3 regions of the Streptomyces sp. NPDC101490 genome follow, and region 1 is predicted to be linked to each of the others. Evidence: riboswitches for the same ligand, from Rfam matches in the RefSeq annotation. Region 1 holds a riboswitch; each other region holds the start of a gene.

Region 1 (10,160 bases):
CTGCCCGCCATCGCCGAGGTCCTCGCGGGGCAGCGGGACACGGCGGCGGCCCTGCGGACCCATCTCGCGCTCCTGGAGCAGGAGCGCGAGCTGCTGGGGCGCCGGATCGCGTCCGTACGGACCACTCTCGACAGGACCGAGAAGGGAGAGGAACTCATGGCCGACGAAGTGTTCGACGGTTTCGACCACGCGGTGTACGAGAAGGAGGTCACCGAGCGCTGGGGGCGTGACGCCCACCAGAAGGCCGACCGGTGGTGGCGGGGGCTCGGCGAGGGGGAGCGCAGGGCGTTCCTCGACGAGCAGAAGGGCATCGCCCGGGACTTCGCGCGAGCCCTGGCGGACGGGCTCGCCGCCGGTGACGACGCGGTGCAGGAGATCGCGCGGCGCCAGGTCGTCTGGCTCTCGGCGACCATGGCCCCGAGCAAGGAGTACGTGATCGGTCTCGGCCGTATGTACGTCGACGACCCGCGCTTCGCCGCCCACTACGACCAGCACGGCGAGGGCACCGCCGTCCTGGTCCGGGACGCCCTGGAGATCTACGCGGAGCGCAACCTCTAGCCGGGCGGCCGGACGCGCCGGAGGCGTGGAGCCGGACGGCTCCGGCCGCCGGAAGTCCCGGAAGCACCGGAAGTAAACGGTGTCCAAAACCACGCCCGCCGTTTTGCGGGCGGGCGGTGTCCCATCGTAGTGTCGCGCACACCATGAGTGACGACACTGTGACGGACGTGCATCGGCGGGCGCCCGCCGATGTGCACCGGAGGGCGCCCGCCCTCCTCGTCCTGCTCGCGCTCCTCGCGCTCGTCGTCAGCGTCTGCCACGGCGCGCAGGGGCACATACTGCCCTCGTCCGGCGCCGGGTCCACGGTCTCCGCGCCCGTCCTGCCGCACGGCTGCGAGCAGTCCGGCAGCGGCTGGTCCTTCGACGCCCACCTCCCCGCGCAGTACTCCGCCGCCTCCCTGGCGACACCCGACGCGGGCGGGGCCGTCCTCCTGCCGTACGCCCCCGTCCTCGGCGACGACCCCCGCGCGCGGTGTGTCCGGGACCGGGCGGGCCCCGGCCCCCGGCCGGGCAGGCTGCTGATCGCCCTCGGAGTGGACCGGAACTGAGCCGGGTCCCGCCTCACGCGTGACCAGGTTCCTTCCCCATGCCATCCCAAGGACGTATCCGTCATGAGCACCTCGCTGCCCGGCACCACGCTGTCCGCGACCTCTCCGGTCGCACCCGTCCCCCCGGGCTCCGGGGCGACCCGGACCTCCCCGGACCCCGTGGCCTCCTCGCTGTCCCCTTCATCTCCTTCATCCGCTTCGTCCCCCGGTTCCGCCACGGCCCCGCTGCCGCCCACGGACCGGACGCTGCGCGGGGGGCTGCTGCCGCTCGCCGAGCAGACCGTCGGCAACACGCCCGTCCTGTGGACCGACGACGGCTACTGGGCCAAGCTCGAAGGCTTCAACTTCGGCGGCATCAAGGACCGTGCCGCCCTCCACATGGTCGAGCGGGCCCGTCGGCGCGGAGAGCTGCGGCCCGGCGCCCCGATCGTCGAATCGACCTCGGGGACCCTGGGACTGGGGCTCGCCCTCGCCGGGGTGCTGCACGGCCACCCCGTGCACGTCGTCACCGACCCCGGTCTCGAACCGATCGTCGAGCGGATGCTCGTCGCCCACGGCGCCCGCGTCCACGTCGTGCCGGAGCCGAGCCCGCACGGCGGCTGGCAGCAGGCCCGGATGGACCGGGTCGCCGAACTCCTCGGGGCCCTCGACGGGGCCTGGTGGCCCAACCAGTACGGGAACCCCGACAACCCCGAGGCCTACACCGGGCTCGCGGCCGAGCTGTCCGGCCAGCTCGACCGGATCGACGTGCTCGTCTGCGCGGTCGGCACCGGCGGCCACTCGGGCGGCATCGCCCGCGCCCTGCGCGCCACCAGCAGCCCCGCCCTCGAACTCGTCGGCGTCGACTCCATCGGCTCCACCGTGTTCGGACTGCCCGCGGGGGAGCGGCTGATGCGCGGCCTCGGCTCCTCCATCCACCCGGGCAACGTGGACCACGGGGCCTTCGACGAGGTCCACTGGGTGGGCCCCGCCGAGGCGGTACGGGCGGCCCGCCGCCTGGCCTCGCGGCACTTCGCGACCGGCGGCTGGAGCGTCGGCGCGGTGGCGCTCGTCGCCGGCTGGCTGGCCCGCACCCGGCCGCGCGGCACCCGGATCGCGGCCGTCTTCCCCGACGGCCCGCAGCGGTACTTCGACACCGTCTTCAACGACGAGTTCTGTGCCGCGCACGGACTGCTCGACGGGCCCGTACGGGAGGACCCGGCCGGGTACGAGGACGGCACGCCCGTCGACGGCTGGACCCGCAGGGCCATGGACCGGGCGGGACGGAACCGTTGAGCAGCACGACCGGCACCACCCCGGGCCCCGCGAAGGAGGCCCGGGGCGGGGTGTGGAAGCAGAGCCGCGGTTTCGAACCGGCCGTCCGGCTCCTCTTCCTCAACCAGCTCACCATCAACCTCGGCTTCTACATGCTCATGCCGTACCTCGCCGCGCACCTCGCGGACGGGCTCGGCATGGCGGCCTGGGCGGTCGGGCTGGTCCTCGGCGCCCGGAACCTCTCCCAGCAGGGGATGTTCCTGGTCGGCGGGGCGCTCGCCGACCGGTTCGGCTTCAAGCCGCTCATCGTGGCGGGCTGCGCGCTGCGGACGGCCGGGTTCGGGGCGCTCGCGTTCGCCCAGTCGCTGCCGATGCTGATCGCGGCCTCCCTGGCGACCGGCCTCGCGGGGGCCCTGTTCAACCCCGCCGTCCGTGCCTGCCTCGCGGCGGAGGCGGGCGAGGAGCGCCGGGTGGAGGCCTTCGCCCTGTTCAACGTCTACTACCAGGCGGGCATCCTGCTCGGGCCGCTCGTCGGGGTGGCCCTGACGGGGGTGTCGTTCCAGCTGACGTGCCTGGTGGCGGCGGTGCTGTTCGCCGTCCTGACCCTGGTGCAGCTCCGGTACATGCCCGTACGGGCCGGGAAGGACGCGCGGGGGACCGGGGACGGGGAAGGGCGGGGGCAGTTCCGCACGGTCCTCTCCCACCGGACCTTCTGGCTCTTCTCGCTCGCCATGACCGGCTCGTACGTGCTGTCCTTCCAGGTCTATCTGGCGCTGCCGCTCGCGGCGGGCGGGACCGGCCCCACGACGGCGCTCTTCGTCGTCTCGGCGCTGGTCGCGCTGGCCGGACAGCTGCGGATCACCGCCTGGTGCAAGCAGCGGCTGAGCCGGGAGCGGTGCCTGGTCCTCGGGCTCGCCCTGATGGGCGGGGCGTTCCTGCTCCCGGCGGCCCTGGGCCGGGGCCTGCCGGGGCTGCTGCTCTGCGCGGCGGTCCTGGCCGTGGCGAACGCGGTGCTCTACCCGTACGAGATGGACACCGTCGTCGCCCTGGCCAAGGGGCGCTGGGTGGCCACCCACTACGGGCTCTACAACACCGTGTGCGGGATCGGGATCACCCTGGGGAACCTGGGGACGGGCGCGCTGCTGGACGTGACCGGCTGGTCGGCGGTGCCGTGGCTGGCGCTGTGCGCGGTGGGTCTGGTGTGCGCGGCGGCGATGGCCCTGCTGTCACGCGGGGGACGGCTGGGAGTGTGAGGCGCCCGGACCCGTAGGGCCTGTACGGGCCTGTAGGACCCGTAGGGCCTGTAGGACTCGTAAGGCCCGTAGGGCCTGTAGGACTCGTAAGGCCCGTAAGGCCCGTAAGGCCCGTAGAACCCGTAAGGCCCGTGGAGTCCCTGAGGCCCCTTGGGGGCCTTGGGGGTTGAGCCGGTCCGCACCGCCCCTCCGTACGCCAGTCGGCCCCCGGGGGGTCGCCGCCCGGCCCGGCGGCGGCCACCCTGGGAGGGCGCGGTACGGGGCCGCGGCCGGTACGGACCGGGCAGGAGAGCACAGGTGGGGCACCCCCTGAGAGCGGTGGGCGGCGGACGGCGGGGCGACGACGGGCGTCCGTACGGGCGCGCCCGGCGGTTCATCCGCGCCCTGCCCCCGCTGATCATCCTGGGCGGGGCCGTCTACGACATCCTGACCCCGCCCGAGTACACGGCCGCGCCGCTGTTCTCCGCCGCCCCGCTGATCGCCGCGCCCTTCTTCTCCACCCTGACGACCCTGCTCACCGGGATCGCCGCCGTCCTGGCCTCCGTCGGGCTCCACCTCTACAACGACACCGCGGGCAGCATCCCGGCCCTCACCGAGACCCTGACCGTCGCCACGGTCTCCGCGCTCGCCCTCCTCATCAACCGGGTCGTGCGCCGCAGCGGCGAGCGGCTCGCCTCGGCGCGGGTCATCGCCGAGACCGTGCAGCGGGCCGTGCTCCCGACGCCCGCCGAGCGGATCGGGGGGCTCCAGTGCGCGGCCCGGTACGAGGCGGCGCACGCGGGCGCGTTCATCGGAGGCGACCTGTACGCCGTCCAGGACACCCCCTACGGGGTGCGGCTGGTGGTGGGGGACGTCCGGGGCAAGGGGCTGGAGGCGGTCGAGGCCGTCGCCGTGGTCATCGGGGCCTTCCGGGAGGCGGCCGAGCAGGAACGGAACCTGGAGGGCGTGGCCCGCCGTCTCGAAGGGGCGCTGGCCCGGGAGGGCACCCGGAGAGAGGGCATCGACGCCTTCGAGGGGTTCACCACCGCGGTCCTCGCCGAGATCCCGCGCGGTGACGGCGGCGGCGCCTTCGACGGTTTCGTTCGGACGGTCAACCGGGGGCATCCGCCGCCGCTGCTGCTGCACGGGGACGGGCGCCTCGACCTCCTGGAGCCGTCCGAGCCCGCGCTGCCCCTCGGCATGGGCGAGCTGGCGAGCTGGCCCGACCGGGCCGAGGCGCGGCCCTTCCCGCCGGGCGCGACCCTGCTCTTCTACACCGACGGCCTCTCGGAGGCGCGGAACGCGAAGGGCGTCTTCTACGACCCGGAGGCGCGCCTGCGGGGCCGGATCTTCCCGGGACCCGAGGAACTCCTCGACGCGCTGGTGGACGACGTACGGCTGCACACGGGCGGCGGATCGACGGACGACATGGCCCTGCTGGCGGTGAGCCGCCCGACGGCGGGGCAGCAGGCGCGGCGGCGGACGATACCCGTGGTGCCGCCGGGCAGACCCGGTCACCGGCCGTAGTCACCAGGTGTCGCTGCGATAACAATTGACACAACGTCAGATCTCGTCGGCCCTGCCGGTCTCCGCCGAAGCGCGGCCAACTCGCCCGATTCCCCCACATTCCTGTTAACGATCAAGAGGGACAGCTTGGAATCGAGCACCCCTGTCTATTAACGTTCGATAACGCAGCGCGGTCGTCCCAGCCGTCGCAAGAGGCGGCACCGTGCGCACGCGCCGAATCCCGAAAGGGAACCGGGGAACCACCACTTGGGGTGAATCGGGCCCTTCGCACCCGTGCGACCGGCCCGTAGGAGACCTTCCTGCTCCGAACCCGTCAGCTAACCCGGTAGGCGAGAAGGAAGGAAAGGAGCGCGCCCCCGTGGCGTCCCACACTCCCGTACCCGAAACCCCCTTCGACGCCTTCGGCGGTGGCTCGGCTCCCGCCGCCCCCGGGACCGAGTGGAACCCGACCGAGGACACCCTCCGCGCCCAGAACCGCTCCGGCGGCCGGCACCGGGTCGTCAAGCAGCGTTCCAACTTCGCCCGTTCCTCCACGGTCCTCGGCGTCGGCGTCATCGCCGCGGTCGGCGCGGGCGGCCTCGCCACCGCGCAGGAGAAGCCGAAGCTCGCGATATCCCTGCCGGACCTCCCGGACGCCCACGACCTCCCCCTCGTCGGCGACCTCCTTCCCGAGGAGAACCACGAGACGGTCCCCGTCGCCCGTGCCAACCCGCACCCGCTGACCGCCTCCTACGCCTCCCTCGACGAGAGGCCGGGCGCCACCGCCACCGCCGTATCGGCCGAGCGGACCGTCACGGCCGCGAGCGCCACCGGCGACGCGGGCGAGGCCCTGCGCGCCCGCATCCTCCAGCAGGCCGAGCAGCAGCAGGTCTCCGCCGACGCCGCCGAGAAGGCCGCCGCGGAGAAGGCGGCGGCCGACAAGGCGGCGGCGGAGGCGAAGGCCAAGGCCGAGGCCGCGAAGAAGGCGGCCGCCGAGGCCGAGGCGAAGGCGGCGGCCGAGGCGAAGGCCAAGGCGGAAGCAGCCGCCGAGGCGAAGGAGGAGGCCGAGCGCCTCGCCCGGCTCGCCGCGAGCTACTCGCTGCCGGTCTCCTCGTACACCCTCACCGCCACCTACCTGCAGTCCGGCTCGATGTGGTCCTCCGGCCAGCACACCGGCCTCGACTTCGCCGCCCCCACCGGGACCCCGGTCAAGGCGGTGCACGGCGGCACCATCAAGTCGGCGGGCTGGTCGGGCTCGTACGGCTACCGGATCGTCCTGGAACTGCCCGACGGCAGCGAGGTCTGGTACTGCCACCTCTCGTCCATGACGGTCGGCGCGGGCCAGTCCGTCGGCACCGGCGAGACCATCGGCCGCGTCGGCGCCACCGGCAACGTCACCGGCGCCCACCTCCACATGGAGGTCCACACCCCCGGCGGCGCGGGCGTCGACCCGGCCGCCTGGCTCCGCTCCAAGGGCCTGTCGCTCTGACCGCGCCCCCGTCCCGGAACACTCCGGGACGGGACCGGGTCCTCCCCTACGGGGCCGGAGCCTTCCCGTACGGGGCGGAGCCCAGCCCTGCGGATGCACCCTTACGGGGCTGGAGTCCTCCCGTACGGGGCCGGAGCTCACCCCTACGGAGCCCACCCCCTACGGGGCCGGAATACTCCGGGTGAGGCGGAAGTTGAGCGTCCCATGACTTCTCTCCGCCCGCTGGGCAGTTCCGACCTGCGCGTCTTCCCGCTCGCCCTCGGTGGCAACGTCTTCGGCTGGACCGCCGACGAAGCGCAGTCCTTCGCGGTCCTCGACGCCTACGCGGCGGCGGGCGGCAACTTCGTCGACTCGGCCGACGTCTACTCCGCCTGGGCCGAGGGCAACGAGGGCGGCGAGTCCGAGACGGTCATCGGCCGCTGGCTCGCCTCCCGGGGCAACCGCGACGACATCGTCGTCGCCACCAAGGTCGGCGCCCACCCGCGGTTCAAGGGCCTCTCCGCGGCCACCATCAAGGCGGGCGCCGAAGCCTCGCTGCGCCGCCTCGGCACCGACCGCGTCGACCTCTACTACACCCACTTCGACGACGAGACCGTCCCCGTGGAGGAGATCGTCACCGCCCTCGACCAGCTGGTGAAGGACGGCAAGGTGCGGGCCGTCGCCGCCTCCAACATCTCCCCCGAGCGGCTGCGGGCCTCCCTCGACTTCGCCGAGTCCGAGGGCCTCACCCGGTACGTGGCCCTCCAGCCGCACTACAACCTGGTCTCCCGCGACACCTACGAGGGCCCCCTCCTGGAGACCGTGGAGCGGGCCGGGCTCTCCGCCGTCCCGTACTACGGCCTCGCCGCGGGCTTCCTCACCGGCAAGTACCGCCCCGGCGCCACCGTCGACAGCGTCCGCGCCACCGGGGCGGGCGGGCACCTGGACACCGAGCGCGGCCGGGCCGTCCTCTCCGCGCTGGACACCGTCGCCGAGGCGCACGGCGCCGAACTGGCCACCGTCGCCCTCGCCTGGCTCGCCGCCCGCCCGACCGTCGCCGCCCCGATCGCCTCGGCGCGGACCGTCGAGCAGGTCCCGGCGCTGGTGGCCGCGGCCGGGCTCACCCTCTCGGAGACCGAGCTGAAGCTGCTCACGGAGGCGTCCGTCTGACCGGACGCGCGGAAGCCCCCGACCCGTCCGCCCGGGCCGGGGGCTTCCGCGTACCCCCGTCGGAGCGGGGCACGTGCCGTACCCCGTTCCGTCGCTCTCCCGCAAAGGTACGCGCGGCCGGAGCCTGGCGGTCCGTCCCACGGGGACGGGGACGTCCCGGGACGGGAGACGGGCGGTCAGCCCCGGTACGGGTTGTAGCCGTCGTAGTCCAGGTACTGCGGCGGCGACCAGGCCCGGCCGGTCGCCCGCGCCGCGTGGGTGAGCGCCGGGGACGCGATCTGCCGCCGCTGCCAGAGGTGGTGGAGCAGTTCCTGCTCGCGGGCGGCGAAATCGGGCCCGGCCGTCCCCCGCCGGGCCCGGTCCCGCAGGAACGCCAGGGCCGTGGCGAACGACTCGTACTCGCCGACGGTCCGCGCGGCCGGCGGCCCGTACGCGCGGGCGGCGAAGGAGCGGGCCAGCCGCCGCGCGCGCATCGAGGAGAGCGCCGAGGGCTCGGCGGGGGAGAGCCAGCCCGCCGCCGCGTACGCCGGGAGCTCCCCGGAGACCGTGCGCAGCTCCCGCTGCCGGCTCCACAGCGCGAGCCAGGTCAGCAGGGCGAAGACCGGGACCATCAGCACCCCGTACACCGCGAAGAACGCCATGGGGCCGCCGAAGGTGGCCGAGCCGTTCCACGCGGCGTGCAGTCCCATGGAGAGCAGCAGTCCGGTGAGCGGGAGCAGCACCTTCCGCAGCCGTCTTCCGCGCGGGGCGAGCGCGGCCAGTCCGAAGCCGATGCCGGTGAGCACCGTGAACAGCGGGTGCGCGAAGGGTGACATGACGACCCGGACGAAGAAGGTCGCGGCGGTCACCGAGCCCAGCCCGGCGGAGCCGAACGCCTGGTCCTCGCCGAAGGCGTTGCCGAGGTAGAGGATGTTCTCGGTGAACGCGAAGCCGGTCGCGGTGAACCCGGCGATCACGACTCCGTCGACGAGCCCGCCGAAGTTCCGCCGCCGGAGGAGGAAGAGCAGCAGGATCGCCACCGCCTTCGCGCTCTCCTCCACGACGGGCGCGACGACCGTCGCGCCGAGCGTGTCCGCCGAGTCGGGGTCGGCGGTGGCGGTCGCGATCCAGCGGACCGCGAAGGAGTTCGCCAGGATCGCGACGAGCGCGGCGGCGAAGGCGCCCCACGCGAACGCGAAGAGGAGGTTCTTCCAGGGACCCGGCTCGACCCGGTCGAGCCAGCGGAAGGCGGCCATGAGCAGGGGTACGGGAAGCACGGCGAGGCCCAGGCCGACGAGGAAGCCCTGGGTGCCGGTCTGTTCGCGGACGAGGGCCAGGATGACCAGGGCGCAGGTCGTGAGGACGGTGATGACCACGACGGCCCGGAACAGCCGGCTCCGCCAGAAGTCCCGGCGCGGCCGGTAGCGCCACTGGGACCGGTCGGCGGCGGCCGGGAAGGCCGGTTCCTCGGTGTCCCGGTGGGGGACGGGCGCGGCGGCCGCGGTGGCCTCCGCCAGGGCGTCCGCCGTGGCCTCCGCTGTGGTGGGGACGGGGTTCGACACGTCAGCGACCCTAACGACCGGTACCGACACAGGGCGAGGCGATTCCGCGCACAGGGTCACTTCGAGCGGGTGGCCGGGCGGGGCCGGTTCGGTGGTGGGGGCCGGGAGGGGGCCGGTGCCGGGCCCGGCCGATGGCGCCGGGGCCCGCCTCGGGCCCGCCTCGGTCCGGCCCCCCGGCCACGCCCCGGTCCGGCCCCGTCCGAGCCTCCGTCCGGCTACTTCCGGCGGAAGAGGACGTCGTGCACGACGTGGCCCTTGTCCAGGCCCTGGCCCTCGAAGCGGGTGACCGGTCGGAAGTCGGGACGGGGCGCGTACCCGCCGTCGTCCCGCGTGTTCTCGAAGTCGGGGTGCGCGGAGAGCACCTCCAGCATCTGCTCCGCGTACTCCTCCCAGTCCGTCGCGCAGTGCAGCACCGCGCCGGGCCTCATCCGGGTCGCGAGCAGGGTGAGGAACTCGGCCTGGATCAGCCGCCGCTTGTGGTGGCGGGCCTTGGGCCACGGGTCGGGGAAATAGACCCGGCAGCCGTCGAGGGCGTCCTTCTCCAGCATCTCGCGGAGCAGGATGATCGCGTCGCCGTTGGCGACCCGCACGTTCGTCAGGCCGTTCCGGTCGGCGAGGCCCAGCAGATTGCCCTGGCCGGGGGTGTGCACGTCCACGGCGAGGATGCCGGTGCCGGGGTCCGCCGCCGCCATCTGCGCGGTCGCCTCGCCCATGCCGAAGCCGATCTCCAGGACGACCGGGAGACCGTCGAACATCTCACCCAGGTCGAGGACCCGCTTGCCGTCGATGTCGAGACCCCAGTCGGGCCAGCGCTTCAGCATGGCCTCGGCCTGCCCGTAGGTGACACGGCTGCGGCGCGGCTGGAAGCTCCGGATGCGCCGCT
Region 2 (10,160 bases), on a different contig from region 1:
CAGGTCATGGGTCTGCCGCTGGAGGCGGCGTGAGATCAGATACGCGGCCAGGGCGCCGACGGCGAGCGCCCCGCCCGCGTAGGCCAGGAGCCCGGGGACAGCGGCCACGACCCGGTCGCGGACGCTCTCGTACGCGATGCCGACCGACACCGCGCCGACGATCCGCCCGTCCGCGTCGCGCAGCGGCGTCTTGCCGCGCGCCGAACGGCCCAGGGTGCCGCTGTCGATCTCCATCACCTCGTGCCCGGCGAGGACGTCGCTGGGGTCGGTGGAGACGAGTCTGCCGATCTCGCCGGGGTCGGTGTGCGACCAGCGCACTCCTCGGGTGTCCATGACCACGACGTACTCGGCGCCGGTGGCCTTCCGGATGCGTTCGGTCTCCCTCTGTACCGGGCCGAGCGCGGACGCCGGGGTGCCGGTCAGGTCGGCGGCGAGCCGGGGAGACGCGGTGGTCCCGGCGATGGCCAGGGCCCTGCGCATCGCCTGGTCGTCGAGGAGGGCGCTCAGCGGCGCCAGGAAGAGCCCCGTCGCGAGCACGGTCACACCGGTGGCGATGAACAACTGCATCAGCAGGACCTGCGAGAACACCCGCCGGGGCCAGCCGAACCGCCGGGGGCGCGTCCGGGGGCGCGGAGGGGTGGTCTGTGCGGGGCTCATGCCGGAAACGGTAAGCGGACGCGCCCCGGGACCGGAAACGCTTCCGAGGCGGAACGGGAGCGCCGGGCGGAGATACGGGTCACACGGCCCGCCCTGTCAGGGCCGGGCCCGGGGGCGGAAGCGAGGCACCGGGTCGGTCCCGGGGGCGACTCGGAGCGGATGCCGTGTCGAGCCGGGGGAACGGACCTGGGAGTACGGATCCGGGAGTACGGCCCGGGGCGGGATCGGGCCCGGGGCGGGGAGCGGAAAGCCCCTGGCCGGTCCGGAGGCCGTCCGAGGTGGCCGTACGTCCTTCGGAAGCCGGGCCGGAAGGTGGGAGGAGGGCCTGGGGAGGAGGGACCGGCCGGCTCGTCCGGCACGGGAGGCCTTGTGTTTACGGGCGAGAGGCAGGCCCAGAGAGCGGGGGCGGGCCTGGGGGAGGGCAGGGAGGGCCCCGGAAGCGGAGGACGGGCCTCAAGAGCCCGGGAGGCCTCGTTGGTACCGGGGGCGAGGCCCAGCCAGGACCGGGCCCAGCCCGATGCCCAGCCCGATGCCCAGCCCGATGCGCGGCCCGTCGCGCGGTCCCGGGCCGCGCGGTGTGGCGACCTCCGATCGGTCCGGTGGCTTCCGGAGCCGACCGGCGCGGCCCGGAGCAGGGGCGCGGGAGCCGTGGGCGTGCGGTGCCTATGGTGGAGCCTTCCCACGGACGTGGGGCACGCGCAGGAAACCGGAGGCACGTCCCTTGAGCACGCAGCAGATCCCCGTCGTCGTTCTGGCCGGGTTCCTCGGCGCGGGCAAGACCACGCTCCTCAACCATCTGCTGCGCAGCGCCCGGGGCACCCGTATCGGAGTGATGGTCAACGACTTCGGCGACATCGGCATCGACGCCATGAGCGTCGCCGGGCAGGTCGGCTCCACGGTCTCCCTCGGCAACGGCTGCCTGTGCTGCGCGGTCGACGCGAGCGAGCTCGACGAGTACCTGGAGGTGCTCACCCGCCCCGAGTCCCGTCTCGATGTGATCGTGATCGAGGCGAGCGGCCTCGCCGAACCCCAGGAACTGGTCCGCATGGTCCTGGCCAGTGACAACGCCCGGATCGTCTACGGCGGGCTCGTCCAGGTCGTCGACGCGGCCGAGTTCTCCGCCACGCGGCAGCGGCACCCCGAGACCGACCGGCACCTGCCGATCGCCGACCTCGTGGTCGTGAACAAGGCCGACCGGGTCAGCGGGGACGAGCTGCGGGCCGTCCACCGGACCGTGGGCGAACTGGCGGGGAAGGCCGTGGTGGTCGAGGCCACGCACGGGCGGATCGACCCCGAGCTGCTCTTCGACCGGGTGGTCCCGGACGGCGAGATCGAGGGCCAGATGTCCATCGAGGACATCCTGTACGGCACGGACGGCGACGACGGTCCGCACGCCCACCCGCACACCGCGTACGAGACGGTCTCGCTGAGCGCCGCCCGCCCGCTGCACCCCCGTCGGCTGATGGCCTTCCTCGACGGACGGCCCGAGGGCCTCTACCGGATCAAGGGCTTCGTCGACTTCGGCACCGCAGACCCGGACAACCGCTACACCGTGCACGCGGTCGGCCGCTTCCTGCGCTTCTACCCGGAGCGGTGGCCCGAGGGCGAGGAGCGGCTCACCCAGCTCGTCCTGATCGGCTCGGGCGTCGACGCGGCCGCCCTGCGCAAGGAACTCGGTGCCTGCGAGCTCGACGGTCCGGGGGACACCCCCGACGAGCACAGCATGTGGGGCGTCCTGCGGTACGTGCCGCAGACGGAGGAGGAACCGGAGACCCGCGACTGAGGCGGGGCAGCGCTCCGTCACCGAGACGGGCAGTAGATCCCTCAGATCCCTCACCGAGACGGGGCAGCAGATCCCTCGGATCCCTCACCGAGGCGGGACGGCGGATCCACCACGGAGGTGGGGCCGGAGATCCGCCACCAGGCCCCGCCACCGGGCCGAGGCCGGAGACCCGAACCCTGGGCGGCGGGTCCGCGCCCGATGTGAGTCAGGACACCCGCCACCGAGGGCGGGGCCGTGGGCCCGGAGAGCGGCACCCCGACGGGGGCCGCTCTCCGGCTCCCGTCAGCTCGGCGGGCCCGCCACCACGTCCACCGGCTGGGCGAGCGGTGTGCCCGAACCGTCGCGGCGCGGGTCGATCTCGGGCAGCTCCACCGGGGCGCCGCTCTTCTGCGCGGCACGGGCCGGGGTGGCGCCCGCCCAGGCCAGGATCAGCAGGTCCTCGCCCTTGAGGAAGCGCTGGCAGCGCACGCCGCCGGTCGCGCGGCCCTTGCGCGGGTACTGGTCGAAGGGCGTCAGCTTCGCCGACGTACCCGCCGAGGAGTCCAGGGTTCCCGTGGCGCCCGCGACGGTGAAGACCACGGCCTCCGCCGCCGGATCGACGGCGGAGAACGCGATCACGTCCGCGCCCGCGGTCAGCTTGACCCCCGCCATGCCACCGGCCGGGCGGCCCTGCGGCCGTACCTGCGCGGCCGGGTAGCGCAGCAACTGGGCGTCGGAGGTGATGAACACCAGGTCCTCCTCGCCGGTCCGCAGCTCGGCCGCGCCGACGATCCGGTCACCGTCCTTGAGGGTGATGACCTCCAGCTCGTCCTTGTTGGCCGGATAGTCCGGGACCACCCGCTTGACCACGCCCTGGAGCGTGCCGAGGGCGAGGCCCTGCGAGGACTCGTCGAGCGTGGTGAGGCAGACCACGGTCTCGTCCGCCGCCAGGGACAGGAACTCGGAGAGCGGAGCGCCGCCCGCCAGGTTCGGGGTGGCCGCCGTGTCCGGCAGCCTCGGCAGATCGATCACCGAGAGCCGCAGCAGCCGCCCGGCCGAGGTCACCGCGCCGATGTCGCCGCGCTGGGTGGCGGCGACCGACGACAGGATCAGGTCGTGCTTGGCGCGGGCCGCGTCCGGGTCCACGGGCGGCAGCTCCGCCGTCGCCGTGCGCGCCAGGAGCCCGGTGGAGGACAGCAGCACCCGGCACGGGTCGTCCGCGACCTCCAGGGACACCGCCGTGACCGGGGCACCGGCCGATTCGAGCAGGACCGTACGCCGGTCCGTGGCGAACTTCTTGGTGACCGAGGCCAGTTCCGCCGAGACCAGCTTGCGCAGCTCCGCGTCGGAGTCGAGGATCCCGGTCAGCTCGTCGATCTCGCCGTTGAGCCGGTCGCGCTCGGACTCCAGCTCGATGCGGTCGAACTTGGTGAGACGGCGCAGCGGGGTGTCCAGGATGTACTGCGTCTGGGTCTCGCTCAGCGAGAAGCGCTCCATCAGGCGCTCCTTGGCCTGCGCCGAGTTCTCGCTCTCCCGGATCAGCCGGATGACCTCGTCGATGCCGAGGAGCGCGACGAGCAGGCCCTCCACCAGGTGGAGCCGGTCGCGCTTCTTGCCGCGACGGAACTCGGAGCGCCGCCGGACCACCTCGAAGCGGTGGTCGAGGTAGACCTCCAGGAGTTCCTTGAGGCCGAGGGTGAGGGGCTGTCCGTCGACCAGCGCCACGTTGTTGATGCCGAAGGACTCCTCCATCGGCGTCAGCTTGTAGAGCTGTTCGAGGACGGCCTCCGGCACGAAGCCGTTCTTGATCTCGATGACGAGACGGAGGCCGTGGGTGCGGTCGGTGAGGTCCTTGACGTCCGCGATGCCCTGGAGCCTCTTGGAGCCGACCAGGTCCTTGATCTTGGAGATGACCTTCTCGGGGCCGACCGTGAAGGGCAGTTCGGTCACGACGATGCCCTTGCGGCGCGCCGTGACGGTCTCCACGCTGGTCGTGGCGCGGATCTTGAAGGTCCCGCGGCCCGTCTCGTACGCGTCCTTGATGCCGGACAGGCCGACGATCCGGCCGCCGGTCGGCAGGTCGGGGCCGGGCACGAAACGCATCAGCGTCTCAAGGTCGGCGCCGGGGTGGCGGATCAGGTGACGGGCGGCGGCGACGACCTCACCGAGATTGTGCGGGGGCATGTTCGTCGCCATGCCGACCGCGATTCCCGAAGCCCCGTTGACCAGCAGGTTCGGATAGGCGGCGGGCAGGGCGACCGGCTCCTGCTCCTGCCCGTCGTAGTTCGGGCTGAAGTCGACCGTGTCCTCGTCGATGGACTCGGTCATCAGGAGTGCGGCGGGCGCCATCCGCGACTCGGTGTACCGCATGGCGGCCGGCGGGTCGTCGTTGCCGAGGGAACCGAAGTTCCCGTGGCCGTCGACGAGGGGCAGCCGCATGGAGAAGGGCTGTGCCATGCGGACCATGGCGTCGTAGATGGACGAGTCGCCGTGCGGATGCAGCTTGCCCATCACCTCGCCGACGACCCGGGCGCACTTGACGAAGCCGCGCTCGGGCCTGAGCCCCATCTCGTTCATCTGGAAGACGATGCGGCGCTGAACGGGCTTCATGCCGTCGCGGGCGTCGGGCAGGGCGCGCGAGTAGATCACCGAGTACGCGTACTCGAGGAAGGAGCCCTGCATCTCGTCGACGACGTCGATGTCGAGGATTCGCTCCTCGAACGTGTCGTCCGGCGGCGGTGTCTTCGTGCTGCGGCGGGCCATCGCGGCTGCGGCTCCTTCACCAACAAGGTTGATCTGACGCGGACCATTGTGGACCGTGCCACCGACAACGCCGACCGCGACCCGGACGAGGGACATCTCGAACGGGCGGGAACTTCGCCAGGTGTCGGCGCGCTTGCATACAGTGGCAGGACCTTTTCACATCGCGATCGAAGGGACGTACATGCCCATGGGTCACACGGCCACGGCCGAGGCCGGCTCCGGCGGCCTGACAGCGACCGAGCACCGGCTGCCGAACGGTCTGCGCGTGGTGCTGTCCGAGGACCACCTGACCCCGGTCGCCGCGGTCTGCCTCTGGTACGACGTCGGCTCGCGCCACGAGGTCGAGGGCCGTACGGGCCTCGCCCACCTCTTCGAGCACCTCATGTTCCAGGGCTCGAAGCAGGTCCACGGCAACGGGCACTTCGAGCTGGTGCAGGGCGCGGGCGGTTCGCTCAACGGCACGACGAGCTTCGAGCGCACCAACTACTTCGAGACCATGCCCACCCACCAGCTGGAGCTCGCGCTCTGGCTGGAGGCCGACCGCATGGGCTCGCTGCTCGCCGCCCTGGACGACGAGTCCATGGAGAACCAGCGGGACGTCGTCAAGAACGAGCGCCGCCAGCGCTACGACAACGTGCCGTACGGCACGGCCTTCGAGAAGCTGATCGCCCTCGCGTACCCGGAGGGCCACCCGTACCACCACACGCCGATCGGCTCCATGGCCGACCTGGACGCGGCCACCCTGGAGGACGCGCGGAACTTCTTCCGCACGTACTACGCCCCGAACAACGCGGTGCTGTCCGTCGTCGGCGACATCGACCCGGAGCGGACCCTCGCCTGGATCGAGAAGTACTTCGGCTCGATCCCGTCCCACGACGGCAAGCGGCCGCCGCGCGACGGCTCGCTGCCCGAGGTCATCGGCGAGCAGCTGCGCGAGGTCGTCGAGGAGGAGGTCCCGGCGCGCGCGCTGATGGCCGCCTACCGGCTGCCGCACGACGGCACGCGCGCGTGCGACGCGGCCGACCTGGCCCTGACCGTGCTCGGCGGCGGCGAGTCCTCGCGGCTGCACAACCGGCTGGTCCGGCGCGACCGCACGGCCGTCGCCGCGGGCTTCGGCCTGCTGCGGCTCGCCGGTGCCCCCTCCCTCGGCTGGCTGGACGTCAAGACCTCCGGGGGCGTCGAGGTCCCGCAGATCGAGGCGGCCGTCGACGAGGAGCTGGCCCGGTTCGCCGCCGAGGGCCCGACGCCCGAGGAGATGGAGCGCGCCCAGGCCCAGTTGGAGCGCGAGTGGCTGGACCGGCTCGGCACCGTAGCGGGCCGCGCCGACGAACTGTGCCGCTTCGCGGTGCTCTTCGGTGACCCGCAGCTCGCCCTGACGGCGGTGGACCGCGTCCTCGACGTCACGGCCGAGGAGGTCCGGGCCGCCGCCGCGGCCGTCCTGCGCCCCGACAACCGCGCGGTACTGGTCTACGAGCCCCTGGCGACCGAACAGGGCGACAGCGACGAGGAAGAGGGGGCGGACCAGTGACCGACGCTGCCGCGTCTTTGACGAGCATGGACTTCCACCCCCAGCCCGCCCCCGGCGAGGCCCGGCCCTGGGCCTTCCCGGCCCCGGACCGCAGCACCCTGGACAACGGTCTGACGCTGCTCACCAGCCACCGTCCCGGTCAGCAGGTGGTGGCCGTGGAGGTCTTCCTGCCCGCCCCGCTGGACGCCGAGCCGGCCGGTCTCGACGGCGTCGCGACCATCATGGCCCGCGCGCTCTCCGAGGGCACCGACCAGCACGGCCCCGAGGAGTTCGCGGCCGAGCTGGAGCGCTGCGGCGCCACGCTGGACGCGCACGCGGACCACCCGGGCGTACGGGTCTCCCTGGAGGTTCCCGTCTCCCGGCTGGCCAAGGCGCTGGGGCTGCTCTCCGAGGCGCTGATCGCCCCGGCGTTCCTGGACACCGAGGTCGAGCGGCTGGTGCGCAACCGGCTGGACGAGATCCCGCACGAGTCGGCCAACCCGGGCCGTCGCGCCGCGAAGCAGCTCTCCAAGGAGCTGTTCCCGGCCGAGTCCCGGCTGTCCCGGCCGCGCCAGGGCACCGAGGAGACCGTCGAGGGGATCGACGCCGCCGCCGTCCGCGCCTTCTACGAGGCGCACGTCCGGCCCGCGACCGCCACCGCCGTGGTCGTCGGCGACCTGACCGGCATCGACCTGGACAAGGTCCTCGCCGAGACCCTGGGCGCCTGGACCGGCGAGCGGGCGGAGCCGCTGCCGATGCCGCCGATCACCGCCGACGACACCGGACGGGTCGTCGTCGTCGACCGTCCCGGCGCCGTCCAGACCCAGTTGCTGATCGGCCGGATCGGTCCCGACCGGCACGCGCGCGTCTGGCCCGCCCAGGTGCTGGGCGCGTACTGCCTCGGTGGCACGCTCACCTCGCGGCTCGACCGGGTCCTGCGCGAGGAGAAGGGCTACACGTACGGCGTGCGGGCCTTCGGGCAGGTGCTCCGCTCCGACGCCGGGGGCAACGGCGCCTCGATGCTCGGCATCAGCGGTTCCGTGGACACCCCCAACACCGGCCCGGCCCTCGAAGACCTGTGGAAGGTGCTGCGGACGCTGGCCGCAGAGGGGCTCACCGACGCGGAGCGCGAGACGGCCGTGCAGAACCTGGTGGGGGTGGCGCCGCTCCGGTACGAGACGGCCGCCTCGGTCGCCGGGACGCTCGCCGACCAGGTCGAGCAGCACCTCCCGGACGACTACCAGGCCCAGTTGTACGCGCGGCTCGCCGAGACCGGCACCGTCGAGGCGACGGCCGCGGTGGTCAGCGCGTTCCCGGTGGACCGGCTCGTCACCGTGCTGGTGGGCGACGCGGCGGTGATCGCGGAGCCCGTGCGGGCGCTCGGCATCGGTGAAGTGACGGTCGTGACGGGCTGATTCCGGCCCGCTCAAGCCGCCGATCCGGCAAGGAGAACCCCGATGGCACGCCCATCGGGGCTCTCTTTTTGTCCGTATTGATGGAAAGAGTGACTGTATGCCCTGTGGTAAGTCTTACAAAAATCGCATCCAGTTGGTGATCGACAGACGATCCGCATAGCGTCGGTGCGGCTGTTCGTCAGTTGCACCCGCCGCACCCGCGGCATCGGACAGTCATCGCCGAGTCCCCGTCAGGCGCGAGCCTGGGGAGCCGGGGACCCACACGTAGTCCCTGGGGTGAATCGGACGCCTTCGCCGTGCGGAGGGGTCCGTAGGAGACCTTCCTGCTCCGAACCCGTCAGCTAACCCGGTAGGCGAGAAGGAAGGAAAGGACCAGCCACTTCATGGCGTTCACCCGTGCCACCGGGAAGCACCGTGCTCCGAGCCGGACGGCGCGCCGCGGCGCGGGCTTCGCCGGAGCGGCGACGCTCGCCACCACCGGCGTCATCGGAACCCTCGCCTCCCCGGCGCTCGCCGCCGACGCGGAGCCCCGTTCCCCCGAGGACACCGGCCTCACCCGGGTGATCACCGAGGAGTCCCTGGTGGACCGCCTCAACGCCCAGGCCGCCGCCCAGGAGCGACAGGCCTTCGAGGCCGTCGCCAAGGCGAAGGCGCAGGCCGAGGCGAAGCGCAAGGCCGAGGCCCGCGCCAAGGAGATCCGCGAGGCCGAGGAGCGGGCCGCCCGCGACGCCGAGCGACGCCGTCTGGCCTCCTTCCAGCTCCCCGTCGCCGGGACCTACGTGTCGACCGGCTACAAGACCGGCGGCTCCCTGTGGTCCTCCGGCAGCCACTCCGGCATCGACTTCCACGCCGCCTACGGCAGCACGGTCGTCTCCGTCGGCTCCGGCACCGTCGTCGAGGCGGGCTGGGGCGGCGCGTACGGCAACAACATCGTCATCCGGATGCACGACGGCACGTACACCCAGTACGGCCACCTGGCCTCCATCGACGTCCACATCGGCCAGACCGTCGAGCCGGGCCAGCGGATCGGCGTCTCCGGTTCGTCCGGCAACTCGACCGGCCCCCACCTCCACTTCGAGGCGCGCACCAGCGCCGAGTACGGCTCCGACGTCAGCCCGGTCTCGTATCTGCGCGCCCGGGGCGTCCAGGTCTGACCCGGACACCCGTGCCGCGACCGCCAGGACGCGTCCGGGCCGCACGTCGCAAAAGCCCCGGCTCGTACAGAGCCGGGGCTTTTCCCTTGGCCGCTCCGGTCGGCATGTTCCGATGGGGCATCGGAAATTCCGGCGTACTGCAATAGAGTCGCGGAGAGTGCGCGAGAAAAGCGCCGCTCGGATTCTCTCGAAGCGACCAAGGCGGAGGTCGGACATGCGCATTCCCGCGCACTCGGTGTGCACGGCGATCCGGGACGACATCGTTTCCGGGGTCTTCGGGCGGGGGAGCCGGCTCACCGAGGACCAGCTCGCCCGCCGGTACGGGGTCTCCCGCGTCCCGGTCCGCGAGGCCCTGCGCACCCTGGAGTCGGAGGGCTTCGTCGTCACCCGCAGACACGCGGGCGCGCAGGTCGCCGAGCCCACCGAGCGGGAGGCCGCCGATCTGCTCGACATGCGGGCGCTGCTCGAACCGCTGGGGGCCGCCCGGGCCGCCCAGCGGCGTACGGAGGCCCACCTCAAGGTGCTCAGGGGGCTGGTGAGGCTGGGGCGTGAGCGGGCCGCGCACGGCCAGGTCGAGGATCTGCGCGCGCTCGGGGGCTGGTTCCACGAGACGCTCGCACAGACGTCCGGCAGTCCGCCGCTGACGACGCTGCTGACCCAGCTCCGGCACAAGATCGCCTGGATGTACCTGGTCGACGGGCCGGACCGGCCGGTGGAGACCTGGGACGCGTACGGCGCGATCGTGGACGCGGTGGCGCGCGGGGACGCCGAACGGGCACGGACGCTGACGGCCCTGCACGCGGAGCGCTCGCGTCCGCTGCACCGGCTCAAGCGGCCGGACCGGGGACGTGTGAGGGTTTCGCAACATGCCGTCAACACGGCGAGTGCCCGGAATTAACGCG
Region 3 (10,160 bases), on a different contig from region 1:
GGCTTCCTTGATCGCTTCGAGGATCAGGTCCAGCGCGGCACGGTTGGAGTCGAGGTTCGGCGCGAAGCCGCCCTCGTCGCCGAGGCCGGTGGAGAGGCCCTTGCGCTTCAGGACGCCCTTGAGCGTGTGGTAGACCTCGGTGCCCCAGCGGAGGGCCTCGGAGAAGGACTCCGCGCCGATCGGGGCGATCATGAACTCCTGGATGTCGACGTTGGAGTCGGCGTGCGACCCACCGTTGAGGATGTTCATCATCGGAACGGGCAGCAGGTGCGCGTTCGGGCCGCCGAGGTAGCGGAAGAGCGGGAGGTCGCTGGCCTCGGAGGCGGCGTGCGCGACGGCGAGGGAGACGCCGAGGATGGCGTTGGCGCCGAGCGACGACTTGTCCGGGGTGGCGTCCAGGTCGAACATGGCCTGGTCGATCAGACGCTGCTCGGTGGCGTCGTAGCCGACGAGCTCCGGGCCGATCTGCTCGATCACGGCGAGGACGGCCTTCTCGACGCCCTTGCCCTGGTAGCGGTTGGGGTCACCGTCGCGAAGCTCAAGGGCCTCGAACGCACCGGTGGAGGCTCCGGACGGAACGGCAGCACGGCCGGTGCTGCCGTCGTCGAGGCCGACCTCGACCTCGACGGTGGGGTTGCCTCGGGAGTCCAGGATTTCCCGGGCTACGACGACGTCGATGGACGGCACGAGCATCTCCTTATGGGATGTGACGCTGGATGTGACGCAAGGTCGGCGCAGGGTCGGCTTGGCCTTGCGTCAAGAGCCTAACCGGCTCGGAGGCTCCGGCCAGCCGGGCGCCCGCCCCCTGGGACGAAAAAGGGCCCAAGGGCATGCATTCAGGGGCGAAAGACCCCGGATCTACTGGACAGTAACCATGAAGTCTCCCGAAAACGCCGGGTCCACCGTCCTCGGGGCGCGAGGACGGCGGGTCCGCCCGCGGCGGGGAATCCGGGCGGAGGAGGGGAATCCGTACGTGGCGGGGACCCGGCCCGTGGCGGGGTGTCCGCACACGGCGGGGGCGCGCCGGGAGAGGGGAGGGGGAGTCCCGTTCGTGGCGGGGAATCCGCCCGCACCCGGAGTTCCGTCCCTGACGCGCGTCGGCGCCCGCGCCTCCGCCCGTGACCGCGCCCGTGACCCGTAAGAGCAAAGAGAAAGAGGAGCGGGAGGCCCCGGACGGCGGAAACCCCGGCCCGGCGCGCACGGGGGGAGGCGCGCCGGGCCGGGGTGGTCACCGCGGGAGGGTCGTCGGTGCCGTACGGGCCACCGGACCCGTACGGACCGCCGGGCTCACTTGAGGTGGAGCTGCTGGCCCGGGTAGATCAGGTCGGCCTGGTCGACGACGTCCTTGTTCAGCTCGAAGAGCTTGGCCCAGCCGCCCTTGACGCCGTGCGCCTGGGCGATGCCGCTGAGGGAGTCGCCGGCCACGACCTTGTACTCGCCGTCGCCCTTCTCGACCTTCTTGCCGGTCGGGGTGGTGACGGTCGCCTTCGGCGCGGCCTGCTGCGTGACCTTCTTCGGGGTCTGGCGCTGCTCGCTGCGGGTCGTCGGCTGCTCGGCCGACCGCTGCTGCTTCGGCTGCTGCTTCGGCTGCTGGGTGACGGTCTTGGGGGTGCTCTCGGCGGCGCCGCCGTCGTAGGAGGCACGGGAGAGGCCCACGCCGCAGCTCGGCCACGCGCCCTTGCCCTGGCCCGCGAGGACCTTCTCGGCGATGGCGATCTGCTGGGACTTCGACGCCTGGTTGGCGGTCGAGGCGTAGGCGGTGCCGCCGTACGCGGCCCAGGTGGAGGCCGAGAACTGGAGGCCGCCGTAGTAGCCGTTGCCCGTGTTGATGGACCAGTTGCCGCCGGACTCGCACTGGGCGACGCGGTCCCACTCGGAGGCCGTGGCGGCCGAGGCGGTGCCCGCGGTCATCAGCGGGGCGGCGACGGCGACACCGGTGACGCCGACGAGCGTGACGACCTGGGTGGCCTTGGAGGGACGGCGGTGTTTGCCCTTACCGGAAAACAGCATGGAGATTCTCCTCACCGACGCCTGCGAGGTGAGCTGTCGGGTTCGGGCCAATGAGTTGCCCGGCCGCGTGTCCCAGCACGCGACTTCACCCCAAGCCGGTCGTCGGCCGTCTGTCTCGACGGCCGGGGCCGGCACTTACCTTGGGTCCCCCGCTCCTGCCTTCGGCGCTTGCGCGACGACTGTTCCCGACGACCGACGGCAGGATTCGGCGTTTCGGTCGACGGGGCCCGCGGTGGCGAGCGGTGATGACCGTAGACACAGACCCACCGGAAGTTCAAAGAGGCGAATGACGGACATTCCGGCCCTCCTTGCCTTCCGGCGGGGGGGGTTTGCGCAGGTGAGAGGTGACGGGAGCAAAGTTTGCAGACGTGACACGCCAGTTGGGGCGAAGAGACCCATGTCTCACTTGCCCAGAACCGGACATATGACCCCGAATCACTCCGCCTGCGCGGTCGGACCCTCCGTCAGGTCAAGGCTCTGACCAGGAAGGATGAGGTCCGGGTCGGTACCGACCGTCTTCCGGTTGGCGTCATAGAGCGCGGTCCAGCCTCCGGGCAGCTCGTTCTGCTGTGCGATGTCGGACAGGCTGTCGCCCGCCTTCACCGTGTACGCGCCCGAAGTGCCCTGACTGTCCGTTCCGTCCGAGCCCTTGGAGGCGTCGGTCACGGACTTCGCGGCGGTCTCCCCGGAGAGACCGTCACCCGGTGCCGCATGGCGGCCGGTTTCAGAAGTTTCGCCCGAATTGCCGGTTTCCTCCGCGGCTGCGTCGCCCCGGTGCTTGCCCGAGCCCGTGGACGGAGCACCGGTCGTCGGCTCGCCGGACGTGCCCGGTGTGACCGATCCGTCGGGCGCGGTGGTGCCGGGGTCGGGGGCCACCGGGGAGACGGGCGCCGTCGGGTCGACCGGAGCCCCCGTCACCGGCGCGCCCGTCGAAGGCGCCGCGGGGCCCGTGGGCGCCGCCGTGGCCGTGCGCGCCTCGGCGGTCCTTCCCGCCGCGCTCCGGGACTTCTCCGCCGCGCTGGAGGACGACGGGCCCGTCGTACGGTTCGACTCGGCGACGGGGCCGCCGGAGGGCTTCGGGAGGTCCGCGGGGCCCGGGTCCACCTTCGGCCGGGCCCCGTCGTTGACGAGTCCCGCGATCGGCGCGCAGGTGGCCCACGCGGTGGAGCCCTTGGCGAGGGCCTTCTCGGCCACCGCGATCTGCTGGGCACGGCTGGCCAGGTCGGGGCTGGGCGCGTAGGCGAGACCGCCGTGCCGCTCCCAGCTGTCCTGGGTGAACTGGAGGCCGCCGTACAGGTCGTTGCCGAGGTTGGCGCTCCACTGGCCGCCGGACTCGCACTCGGCGACCCGGTCCCAGGTGGCGGCGTCGGCGGCGGACGCCGAGCCGGTGGCGAGCAGGGGAAGCGCCATGGCGGACCCGGTCACCCCCGCGGCGACGACGATGGCGGGGGCCTGACGGGGGCGGCGGTGTCGTCCGTTCCCGGAACGCATAGGAGCGCCTTTCGCGTGACAACTGGGGTGGTCGAACTGAGTTGTCGGGGAACGTAGCCGTATTCGAACGCTCATCACAAGTCGATGCACCCGCGATCACGCGAAGATCACATTTCTGATACCCCATCAGATCCGTGGAGGGGTGCGGCCGGAGAGAACTCCACCGGAAGGGTGCGCAGCCCCCGCATGATGAGCCCGCCGCGCCACCGCAGTTCGGCCGGATCGGCGGCGAGCCGCAGGTCCGGGAGACGGGTCAGCAGGGTCGCCAGGGCCGTCTGCCCTTCGAGCCGGGCGAGCGGCGCGCCCAGGCAGTAGTGGATGCCGTGCCCGTATCCGAGGTGCTGGTTGTCGCGCCGGGCGAGGTCGAGGACGTCCGGCCCGTCGAACCGCTCGGGGTCCCGGTCGGCGGCGGCGAGGACCACCAGCACCGGGTCGCCCGCCGGGATCTCCTGCCCGCCGATCGTCAGCGGCCGGGTCGCGTACCGCCAGGTGGCCATCTCCACCGGCCCGTCGTACCGCAGCAGCTCCTCGATCCCGGTCTCCAGGAGTCCGGTCTCCCCGGCGGCGATCGAGTCCTGGAGCCGGGCGCGCTGCTCCGGATGCCGGAGAAGTGCGTAAAGTCCGTTACCTACCAGATTGACAGTGGTCTCGAAGCCGGCGAAGAGCAGGATGAAGGCCATCGCGGCGGCCTCGTTCTCGGTGAGGTGCTCACCGTGGTCGGAGGCCCGGATGAGACCCGAGATGAGGTCGTCCCCGGGCTCCTCGCGCTTGCGGTGGATCAGCTCCGCGAGATAGCCGCGCATCTTCTTCACCGACCGCGCGACCCCGCCGCGCGGCCCGCCGCCGTGCCGGATCATCATCCCGGCCCAGTCCCGGAAGTCGTCCTGGTCCTCCTCGGGCACCCCGAGCAGGTCGCAGATGGCGTAGATGGGCAGCGGGAAGGCGAACTCGTGGATGAGGTCCGCGCTCCCCCGTTCCACGAAGGAGTCGATGAGCCGGTCGGTCAGCTCCTGCACGCGCGGGGCGAACTCGGCGACCCGGCGCGGGGTGAACGCCTTCGAGACGAGCCTGCGCAGCCGGGTGTGGTCCGGCGGGTCGATGTTGAGCAGATGGGTCATCAGCTCGGCCTTGCGCTCGCCCGGGATGCCCGTCTTCCCCTTCGCGTGCGGGGACTCGGCGTGGTGCGCCGGGTTCTTGGAGAGCCGCTGGTCCGCGAGGGCCTGCCGGGCGTCGGCGTAGCGGGTCACCAGCCAGGCCTCGACCCCGCTCGGGAGGGTCGTGCGGTGCACCGGCGCGTGCGTCCTGAGCCAGGCGTACGCGGGGTAGGGGTCGCTGGCGAACTCCCAGGTGAAGAGCTCGGGCGCGGGCCCGGAGACCGGGCAGGTCGGGGCGCCGGGGACTTCTCCGGGGGCGGGGCGGGAGGCGGGGGCTGGGCCGGGGGTGGTGCTCACCCCCCGACCGTACAGGCAGGTTCCGCCGGATCCGGGTGTGGAGATTCCGTGAGGACGGGCCGGACGGGTGCCCTACATTCCTGACAGTGGACCCTCAGATGCTCAGGAGCACGTTCGCGGTCGTCGAGAGACGGGCCGAGCACGCCGTCACCTACTTCTACGCGCATCTCTTCCGGCAGGAGCCGTCCCTGCGCGAGCTGTTCCCCGGGGACATGCGGCCCCAGCGCGACCGGCTCTTCGCCGCGCTCACGCATCTGGTGGAGCGTCTGGAGGACCCGGACCTCCCCGCGTACCTGGGGCGCCTGGGCCGCGACCACCGCAGGTTCCTCGCCACCCCCGCCCTCTACGCCTCGGTCGGCACCAGCCTGCTCGCCGCGTTCGCCCATGTGGCGGGAGCCGCCTGGACCACGGAGGCCGAGAAGGCCTGGACGGAGGCGTACGCGCACCTGGCCGAACTGATGCTGGCGGGCGCCGACGAGGCCGTGGCGGCGGGCGAGCCGGCCTGGTGGGACGCGGACGTCGTCCGGCACGAGCGGCACGGCCCCGACCTGGCCGTCCTCACCCTGCGGCCCCGGCAGCCCCTGCCCTTCCTGCCCGGTCAGTACGTCAGCGTCGCCTCGCCCCGCGTCCCCCGCGTCTGGCGCACCTACTCCCTCGCCGACGCGCCCCGCCCGGACGGCACCGTGGAACTGCATGTGAGCCGGGTCCCCGGCGGGGTGATGAGCACGGCGCTCGTGCACGGCACGGCGCCCGGCGGGGTGCTGCGGCTGGGGACTCCCGACGGCGACCTCGTCGCCCGGACGGAACCGGGCGGACAGCGCGCCTACATCTGCGCGGGCACCGGCTGGGCGCCGGTGAAGGCCCTCCTGTCCGAGGCGGTCGAGCGTGAACCGGCCCTGAAGGGGCGGCTGTTCGTCGTGGCGCGCGCGAAGGAGCACCTGTACGGGCGCCGGGACGTGGAGCGGCTGGCCGCCCGGCTCGACGGGCTGAGCGTCACCTACATCACCTCCGCGCCCGGCCACCCCAAGGACCAGGCGACCGAGCGGCTCGTCCAGTCGCTCCGGTCCTGCGTCCACTGGTCCGCGCACGACGTGTACCTCGCCGGGCCGCCCGGCTTCATCACGGAGGTCGTCGAGGTCCTCGTGGAGCTGGGCACCGCTCCCGACCGCATCCACCACGACGTCCTGCCGCCGGTGAGCCCCTTCGCCGTCCGCCCCCACACCCCCGCCGACCGCCTCCTCGGCCCACCGCCTCCCCTCTGGCACAACCCGGCCGCCCGCACCGCGCGCCCCGGCCCGGGGCCCGGCCGTCCGCGATGACAGCGGGGCCGAAGGCCCGGGTCATCGCGTCGGTGGTGAACGGTGCCGTGCCTCGGCCGGGGTGCCGGGCCTGTGAGCCCCATACCGTCCCGCCCCGGCGCCGGGCAGGGACGGCGGAGTGCGGTCACGGCGCGGGCGTGAACCAGGCGGCGGGTTCGTCCTTCTGGACGAGCGCGATGACCTCCCGCATCCGCTCGCTCATCGGAGGCAGAGCGTCCAGCGGGAACCAGGCGACCTCCGCCGACTCGTCGTCGCAGACCCGGGGCTCCTGTCCCCCGTCCGCCGGACGGCAGGCGAAGACGACCTCGAAGTACTGCGCCCGGTCGCCGTTGCCGTGGCGTACCGGCGGGGAGTGCGTCACCGCCGCCAGGCGCTCCACCACCACCCGCACCCCGGTCTCCTCCTCCACCTCTCGTGCCACGGCTGCGGCCGGAGGCTCGCCCGGCTCCACGATCCCGCTCAGCGGCGTCCACGCCCCGCCTGCGGAACGGCGCTGCAGAAGCACCCGCCGCCGCTCGTCACGGACGACCGCGACCACTCCCGGCAGCCAGAGCAGTTGGTCAGGACCAACCGCTTTCCGTAGATCTGAGACGAAATCAGGAATCATCCACCCACCCTAGAAGAGGCAGCACGGCACGGTCGGGCGTTTCACCATCCCCGCCCGGCCGCGATGGTCGCAGGGGTCTGTCGATCCAGCCGCGCGAGCACCTCGGAGATGAACTCCGCCGGTCGGCAGAGCGCCACTGGGGCGTGTTTCAAAAGGAGCGTCGTCTGCCCGGAGGGCAGGCCTGGCGGCGTCTGGTGCGTGCGATCGCAAGGCGGAGGGTCGCCCCGATACTGGATGTATCGGGGTGATCCCGACAACGCGGCGAGCGTGCGTGCCAGGCGTCGCCAGGCAGGCGGGACTTTCGAAACACGCCGTAGGTCCCGGGACCTACGGCGTGCGGACCCCCCGGAGGGGACCCGCGGCCGATCCGTGGTCCGGTGGGCGGGTCCTAGCGTGGTGGGCATGCGCTTAGGAATTCTCGGAACAGGAAACGTCGCCCGGGCACTGGCCCGTGGCTGGAACGCCGTGGGGCACGAGGTGCTCCTCGGCTCGCGGTACCCCTCGGAGCGGACGGGCCTCGGGCTGCCCGTGGCGGGGCTGCGGGAGACCGTCGCCCACGCCGAGGTGCTCGTCAACGCCACTCCCGGCACCGTCTCGGTGGAGCTGCTGCGCTCCGTCGGGGCGGCGGCGCTGGAGGGTGTCCCGCTGATCGACGTCGGGGTGGGGCTCTCCGACGACTACACGGAGCTCTCGCACCCCAACAGCAGTCTGGGCGAGCAGATCCAGCGGGCCTTCCCGCTGACTCCCGTCGTGAAGACGCTGTGCACCATGGACTCGACGGTGATGACCGATCCGGGGAGTCTGGCGGGCCCGAGCACCGTCTTCCTCTCGGGCGACCACGAGGAGGCCAAGCGGACCGCCGGGCGGCTGCTGGCCGACCTCGGCTGGGCCCCCGACTCCCAGCTGGACATCGGCGGGATCACCACCGCGCGCGGCCAGGAGCACTTCGCCCTGCTGTTCATGGGCATCGCGGGCGGTCTGGGCTCCCACGCCTTCAACGTCCGGGTGGTCGCCCGGCCCGCCTGAGCCGCCCCGCCCGAACCCGTCGGCCCGCACGGACCGGGCCCGTGCGCGGTCGCACGACCGTAACCCGTCGGACCCGTCGCGGCCCGTCGCGGCCGTGCGGGCTCAGGCGTCCGGTGTCAGGCCCTCCGCCGCGCGGATCGCGTCCCGGTACGTCCGGGCCGCCGCCCGCAGCGCGGCCTCGGGGTCCACGCCCGCCGCCTCGGCCCGTACGGCCAGGCCGAGGAGTTCGTATCCGATGCCTTCCCCGGTGGGCGGGGGCACGTCGAGGCCCGCCGTCCTGGCCCGGCCGCCGAGCTTGGCGGCGAGCGCGAGGCCCGGCTGGCCGACCGGCACCCCGTCGGTGACGGACTCCCGACGCTTCTCGACCGCCTTGGTCCGCAGCCAGTGCTCCCGCACCTCCTCGGGCGTCTCGGCGGTCTCGTCGCCGAAGACGTGCGGATGGCGCAGGATCAGCTTCTCCACGAGGGTCCCGGCGACGTCGTCCACGGAGAACGGCTCCTCCGGGTCCTCCTCGGCGATCCGGGCGTGGAAGACGACCTGGAGGAGGACGTCCCCCAGTTCCTCGCGCAGTTCGTGCCGGTCGCCGTCCTCGATCGCCTCGACGAGCTCGTACGCCTCCTCGATGGCGTACTTGGCGAGCCCCCGGTGGGTCTGGCGCGAGGTCCACGGGCAGGCCCGGCGGATGCGGTCCATGATCTGCACGAGGTCGAGCAGCCGGGCGCCGGGCAGGTCGTAGGAGCCGGGCAGCAGTTCCAGGTCGGGCATCGCCACCCGGCCCGAGCCCGCGAGCCGGGCGAGGCCGTCGGTGAGGGCCCGGTCGCCCTCGCCGGAGGGCAGCACGAGGACCGTACGGCCCCCGGCGCAGGCGGCGACGAGTTCCTCTGCGGTGGGCCGCAGCGGCTCGACGGCGATCCCCGCCTCCCGCAGGTACGGCAGCTGGGGGTGGTCCTCGTCGGGGCAGAGCACCCGGTCGGCGTCGCCCAGCGCCCGCCAGGCGGGCCAGGACAGCAGTCCGGGTGCCACGCGGTGGCTGGCGGTGAGGAGGACGACGCGGCCGGGGCTCTCAGATGTCACCCCTCGAACCTACCGCTGTCGCGGCAGGGCCTCAGGCACCGGCCGGGGCGGCGGCGGGGTCCTTGGTGATCTGCCGGAGCCAGGGGCTGCCGTCGTACGCGGTGTCCAGGCGGACCTGGGTGTCGTCCCAGCGGCCGTAGCGGGGGTTCACGTCGATGGCGAGCGCCTTGGAGGCGGCGGAGAAGACGTCCGTCAGCTTCTGCTGGCCCTCGGGGCTGTCGGTGACGCCCAGCTTGGCGGCGATCTTGTTCATCAGGACGTTGCGCCGGACGACGGCGTCGATCTGGTCGGGGGCCACACCCTGCTCCTGGAGGAGGGCGGTCGCCAGCCGGTCCTCGCCGCCGCTCTGGCGGACGAAGGCCGTGCGGGTCTCCTGGAGCTCGGCGCGGGTCGCGCTGACGCCGTTGTCCTCGGCGACCCGGTCGACGACCCGGTCGAAGATCATGACGTTGAGCTTGCGGCGGGGCAGGTCACCGGTGGCCTGGACGAGCTGCGCGGCCTGCGGGGAGCCCTGCTGGGCCGCCCGCACGTCGTCCACCTGGGCCTGGAGGCTGGAGACGTCGATCCGTTCGCCGCCGACGACGGCCGCCGCTCCTGGGTGGGCGTCGCTCCCGCAGGCGGTGAGCAGCGGGGCCGCGGCGAGCAGTGCGGCGGAGACGGTGAGCGCAGTGCGGCGGTGCAAAGGAGCCTCCCGGGCTGGTCGTGCGTCAGTGGAACGACCTTGCGGTGATCGATGGTAGGCAGTCGCCGGGGCCGAAACCACTACTTCGGTGCGACTGTTTCCCACAACGACCCACCCGCATGCCGGGTGTCGGCCCGTACCGCCTCCGTCTCGTGCCCCTCGTGGGTCTCCTGCACCAGGTAGTGGGGGCGCCGCTTGACCTCGTAGTAGATGCGGCCGACGTACTCGCCGATCAGCCCGGCCATCACCATCTGCACCCCGGCGAGGGCCGTGACGGCGACGAGGAGGGTGACGTACCCGGGTGTGTCCACGCCGTTGGCCAGGGCGTCCCCGACGATCCAGGCCGCGTATCCGAGGGCCACGAGGACGAGCAGCAGACCGAGGTGGACGGCGGCCCGCAGCGGCTTGTTGTTGAAGGAGAGCAGCCCGTCCAGGCCGTAGTTGAGGAGCTTGCCGAAGGTCCACTTGGAGCGGCCCTGCTCCCGGACGGCGTTCTCGTA

What was found. Region 1 has a riboswitch for cyclic di-AMP ahead of ACIRQY_RS13115 (M23 family metallopeptidase). Riboswitches for the same ligand answer to the same signal wherever they lie in the genome.
Region 2: another riboswitch for cyclic di-AMP. It lies ahead of ACIRQY_RS11760 (M23 family metallopeptidase); the one in region 1 lies ahead of ACIRQY_RS13115 (M23 family metallopeptidase).
Region 3: another riboswitch for cyclic di-AMP. It lies ahead of ACIRQY_RS27330 (transglycosylase family protein); the one in region 1 lies ahead of ACIRQY_RS13115 (M23 family metallopeptidase).

The regions. Positions count from the first base shown of each region.
Region 1 is NZ_JBIWNI010000005.1:20,412-30,571, reverse strand. It holds gene ACIRQY_RS13140 (MerR family transcriptional regulator) at 1-558, shown strand, start outside; gene ACIRQY_RS13135 (hypothetical protein) at 702-1,106, shown strand; gene ACIRQY_RS13130 (PLP-dependent cysteine synthase family protein) at 1,170-2,381, shown strand; gene ACIRQY_RS13125 (MFS transporter) at 2,378-3,613, shown strand; gene ACIRQY_RS13120 (PP2C family protein-serine/threonine phosphatase) at 3,911-5,119, shown strand; cyclic di-AMP (ydaO/yuaA leader) riboswitch at 5,321-5,466, shown strand; gene ACIRQY_RS13115 (M23 family metallopeptidase) at 5,478-6,587, shown strand; gene ACIRQY_RS13110 (aldo/keto reductase) at 6,792-7,736, shown strand; gene ACIRQY_RS13105 (PrsW family intramembrane metalloprotease) at 7,913-9,277, opposite strand; gene trmB (tRNA (guanosine(46)-N7)-methyltransferase TrmB) at 9,493-10,160, opposite strand, start outside.
Region 2 is NZ_JBIWNI010000004.1:128,182-138,341, forward strand. It holds gene ACIRQY_RS11735 (ATP-binding protein) at 1-657, opposite strand, end outside; gene ACIRQY_RS11740 (CobW family GTP-binding protein) at 1,379-2,440, shown strand; gene ACIRQY_RS11745 (DNA topoisomerase (ATP-hydrolyzing) subunit A) at 2,723-5,182, opposite strand; gene ACIRQY_RS11750 (pitrilysin family protein) at 5,364-6,710, shown strand; gene ACIRQY_RS11755 (M16 family metallopeptidase) at 6,737-8,104, shown strand; cyclic di-AMP (ydaO/yuaA leader) riboswitch at 8,312-8,475, shown strand; gene ACIRQY_RS11760 (M23 family metallopeptidase) at 8,488-9,258, shown strand; gene ACIRQY_RS11765 (GntR family transcriptional regulator) at 9,473-10,156, shown strand.
Region 3 is NZ_JBIWNI010000019.1:53,778-63,937, reverse strand. It holds gene eno (phosphopyruvate hydratase) at 1-693, opposite strand, end outside; gene ACIRQY_RS27330 (transglycosylase family protein) at 1,288-2,010, opposite strand; cyclic di-AMP (ydaO/yuaA leader) riboswitch at 2,014-2,187, opposite strand; gene ACIRQY_RS27325 (transglycosylase family protein) at 2,446-3,501, opposite strand; gene ACIRQY_RS27320 (cytochrome P450) at 3,609-4,952, opposite strand; gene ACIRQY_RS27315 (globin domain-containing protein) at 5,051-6,271, shown strand; gene ACIRQY_RS27310 (NUDIX hydrolase) at 6,396-6,878, opposite strand; gene ACIRQY_RS27305 (NADPH-dependent F420 reductase) at 6,942-7,904, shown strand; gene ACIRQY_RS27300 (nucleoside triphosphate pyrophosphohydrolase) at 8,007-8,978, opposite strand; gene ACIRQY_RS27295 (SurA N-terminal domain-containing protein) at 9,010-9,660, opposite strand; gene ACIRQY_RS27290 (glycosyltransferase family 2 protein) at 9,741-10,160, opposite strand, start outside.